2 regions of the Robertmurraya beringensis genome follow, and region 1 is predicted to be linked to the other one. Evidence: riboswitches for the same ligand, from Rfam matches in the RefSeq annotation. Region 1 holds a riboswitch; the other holds the start of a gene.
The links. A riboswitch is a leader RNA that binds a small molecule or an ion and turns the genes downstream of it on or off. The one in region 1 is predicted to bind lysine.
Positions count from the first base shown of each region.

Region 2: linked by a shared signal. The riboswitch ahead of ACFFHF_RS20685 (amino acid permease) and the one ahead of ACFFHF_RS02850 (aspartate kinase) in region 1 are both predicted to bind lysine.

Region 1 covers NZ_JBHLUU010000015.1:110,844-113,052, forward strand. Annotated here, with positions in the region: gene uvrC (excinuclease ABC subunit UvrC) at 1-424, shown strand, start outside; lysine riboswitch at 489-669, shown strand; gene ACFFHF_RS02850 (aspartate kinase) at 785-2,014, shown strand; gene ACFFHF_RS02855 (YslB family protein) at 2,084-2,209, opposite strand, start outside.
Region 2 covers NZ_JBHLUU010000123.1:55,357-57,565, reverse strand. Annotated here, with positions in the region: gene ACFFHF_RS20685 (amino acid permease) at 1-1,016, opposite strand, end outside; lysine riboswitch at 1,132-1,311, opposite strand; gene lepB (signal peptidase I) at 1,393-1,932, opposite strand; gene ACFFHF_RS20675 (DUF4395 domain-containing protein) at 2,105-2,209, opposite strand, start outside.

The sequences.
Region 1 (2,209 bases):
TATGATAGACGGTGGAAAGGGACATGTAGAAGCAGTAAGAGATATTTTGGAAAATGAACTAGGTCTAGACATTCCGATAACTGGACTGGTGAAAAATGATAAACATAGAACCTCGCAGTTATTGTACGGAAAGCCATTAGAGGTGGTTCCGCTTGAACGGAATAGCCAGGAGTTTTATTTGCTTCAACGAATTCAAGACGAAGTACATCGATTTGCCATCACGTTTCACAGGCAACTTCGAGGAAAAAACGTGTTTCAGTCGATTTTGGATGACGTTCCAGGAATCGGAGAGAAAAGGAAGAAGCAATTATTAAAAGCCTTTGGGTCGGTAAAAAAAATGAAGGAAGCAACCAAAGAGGACTTTTTATCCATAGGACTTCCACAAAATACAGTAGATTTATTAATGAGAAAACTACAAGAATAGCATTGCCGTCACCAGGAGGCTGTGCTATAATTAGGAAAATTTTATATTAATCACTTAATTGTTAAGTGAAGGTAGAGGTGCGAGCTCCATTAGTACCAGCTTTGAGAATACTGAGATTCAATGAAAAGCTGTGAAAGGGGATGTTCGCCGAAGTGGATAGGTCTCTGAATTGCCATATCTGCTGGTCCTGTGTTGAATAAATACTGGATTGTCAAGACGGTATGTCTTGGAGAGCTATCTCACTGTGTATAAGTCCGTATTTATGTACGTGCATTCACGCAGCCATGAGATATCTCTCATGGCTTTTTTGTATTTTCAAAAAAAGCCCATGAAAGAGATGAAAAGAAAGTAGGGGAAAATATGGGATTGGTTGTCCAAAAGTTTGGTGGTACTTCGGTAGGAAATGTAGATCGTATTAAGCATGTGGCCGATCGAGTAATTGAAGAAAAGTTGAGAGGGAACGATGTAGTGGTGGTTGTGTCTGCCATGGGAAAAACAACAGACGAATTAGTGGGTCTAGCCAGTCAAATCTCAAGTCGTCCAAATAAACGTGAAATGGATATGCTTCTTACAACAGGTGAGCAAGTGACTATTGCATTACTCTCAATGGTGTTAATAGAAAAAGGCTATGAAGCAATCTCCTTTACAGGTTGGCAAGCGGGAATTGAGACGGAGGCAGTTCATGGAAATGCTAGGATTTTACACATTAATACAAGTAAAATCCAAACAGAGCTACATAAAGGGAAAATAGTTGTGGTTGCAGGATTTCAAGGAATTGCGATTGACGGAGCGGTGTCAACTTTAGGTAGAGGGGGATCCGATACAACTGCAGTGGCATTAGCAGCCGCATTGAAAGCTGATAAATGTGATATTTATACCGATGTAACAGGAGTATTTACAACAGATCCACGTTATGTAAAAGAGGCAAGAAAGCTTAAGTCAGTTTCTTATGATGAAATGTTAGAGTTAGCTAACTTAGGTGCGGGAGTGTTACATCCAAGGGCCGTTGAATATGCAAAAAATTACGCAGTCCCACTTGAAGTAAGGTCAAGTATGGAGCGAGAAAATGGAACGATAATTGAGGAGGAAGTATCAATGGAACAAAGTTTAGTTGTACGTGGGGTTGCCTTTGAAGATGAAATTACGAGAGTGAGTGTGTTAGGACTTCCAAATGGATTAACCAATCTGTCAACCATTTTCAGCATTTTAGCAAAGAATCATTTAAACGTTGATATCATCATTCAAAGTATGACGAATGAATCGACGACAAATTTATCTTTTTCTATTAAAAGCTCTGATTTGGAAGAAACGATGGCAGTTTTACAGTCTCATAAAAGTGAGTTGCAATATGAAGGTATTGAAGCAGAGCCAAACCTTGCAAAAGTGTCCATTGTTGGTTCAGGGATGATCTCTAATCCTGGGGTTGCAGCAGAAATGTTTGAAGTGTTAGCCGCAGGGGGAATTCAGGTAAAGATGGTGAGTACCTCTGAAATTAAGGTCTCTACAGTGATAGAGGAAGCACAGATGCTGAAAGCAGTTGAAGCTCTTCATGAAGCATTTGAGTTGTCTGGAAAGTCTGTTAAGGCATAAACCAACGACTTGAAGAAAAAAGGTCAAACTAAAAAGCTTTCATAAAAAAATATGAAAGCTTTTTATGTATTAATCAATTGAATCCTTTTTATCCCAACGCACGGTGAAGGAAACCGTAGCAAGCTTTTTCTTGGGGTGTTCATACGCTTCAGCAATCACTTGTTTTTGCGTTTCCATTTGTTGTGCTAAGAATCC
Region 2 (2,209 bases), on a different contig from region 1:
GAAGGTAAAAACAGACCTTGCTTGGCTGCTTGGTATGGAACTTCTGCACTTAGCATCACCCAACCGATGGTAGAACCAAATAAGCTGATTAATCCAATACCTGCTAACACTTTTCCAGAAACAGGTCCAAGCACAGAAACAATCGCATCAATTAATGGCTTGTCTGAAGCGATTAACGCCTCTTGGCTTAATAAGCCCATCACTAATGTACTTACACCAATATAAATCGCTAACGCAATGAATAACCCTAGAATCGTAGCACGCTTGACGTCGATTTGCTTTTTCGCACGTCCCGCAAAAACAACCGCGGATTCCACACCGATAAATGCCCATAAGGTAGCCACTGCTGCGTTACTAATCTGACCCATCAGCCCGACCGTTGCCCCACTCTCATCGAAACGCGGCTCAACCATAGGAAGCATATGGGAAGCCTCAAAAGCAAACAACGCAACAATAATGAAAATGAAGAAACCTGCTACTTTTGACGCCGTTGCCATAAAGTTTAATTTCCCTGCATTTTCTAATCCACGTAAAATAATAAAGTGTGTTCCCCATAATAAAATCGAACAAACCGCAAAAGTTAATGCATTTCCAACCTTTAAAGTAAAAGAACCAACGGTAAATAACTCCGCTTGACTCGTTAAAATAGGAAAGAACGTTGATAAATAACTAGCAAATGTAGTAATGATGGCAATATTTCCTGCTAAGTTACCAATCCAATAACCCCAAGTCGCCATAAACCCAGAAAGAACAGAGCCTCTAGAATTTGGCTTAAAAAGCTCTTTCGCATAAATTTGTGGTCCACCATTTAAGTTCGGCTTTCTCATTCCTAAATTCCCGAACACAAGCGCTGTAACTAACACCCCTGCTCCTGTAAATAACCAAGCAAGAATAACACCCGCCGGACTTGCCGCTTCTGACAGTGAACGTGGCAACATAAAGATACCCGAACCTACCATATTTCCAACGACTAATGCCGTTAGTATCCATAAGCCTAACTTCGTTTGTTTTCCCATGATATTATTCCTTTCTATTTATTATTCCCCAACTCTCAAAATAGAGGTCCCTATAGACATAAAAAAAAACACACCAAAACGTGAGTACAGTGTGTTTTACAATAACCGCATCAGGCCACTGGATAGTTCAACATAGCTTACGAGCTATGACAGTCCTACACCTATTCGATGTAGTCCCAGCTACTATAGTTAGAGAATTATAGTGCTTCGGCGAAAATTCCTTTCAACTGAATTCATGGAGCTTCTCTTGCTCTCATCCAATCTACTCTTACTTTTCGCAACCTCTACCTCACCTTTTATCTGATGAGGAAAATATTTAATTAAAATGCTTTACCAGAATAATTCATGAACGCTTTTATGTCAATGGAATTAATTACTACTGTACCGTTCGAACATCAGAAAATGGATAAAATACAAACTCACTGACGCCAACAATCTTTTCCTTCTTAATAAAACCAAGGCCGTTTCTTGAGTCCATACTGCGAAGTCGATTGTCACCTAATACAAAATAATGCCCTTCCGGTACAAGAATAGGTCCATAATCTCCTGTTAACACACTACCTTGGTCATGCGCCTGCTCTCGATTACTTTCTAAATACTCTTCGCTGTGAACATCACCATTGATCAGTAACTGATCATCCCTAATTTCGATCAAATCTCCAGGCAAGCCTATAATTCTTTTAACGTAATTTTCGCCTTCTCCTTTAATAATCACAATGTCCTCACGATCAATTTTGTCTGTATTGACTTTGCTCACAAATATTTTCTCTTGATCGTGAAGCGTGGGTTCCATCGAGGCACCATCCACAATATAAGGAGCAAAGACAAATGTACGAACGACGACTACGATAGCAAAAGCAATAAACACCGATTTACCCCAGCTAATTATTTCTTGCTTCTTCTTAGTTTCTCCCATCCTATTCTGCTCCCTTTTTATGTAATAAACTTGTTTACATTTTATCATAATCCCTTAGCACCCACGGTGACCAAAGCTCACTCACAGCCCATAAATCGTTAGACAAGATTCTCCAAAAGTTCCTAGAAAAAGTAAAAAAAAGTCAGCATTAGCGCTGACTCCTACCTACAAGTTATGATTGACTCTTCATTTTTCGGTACTGATACATTTTCCACTGATAATGAATAAAGCAACCGATACAAAAACCTAGTAGGGCAACGGTCGCAGCAATCGCGAC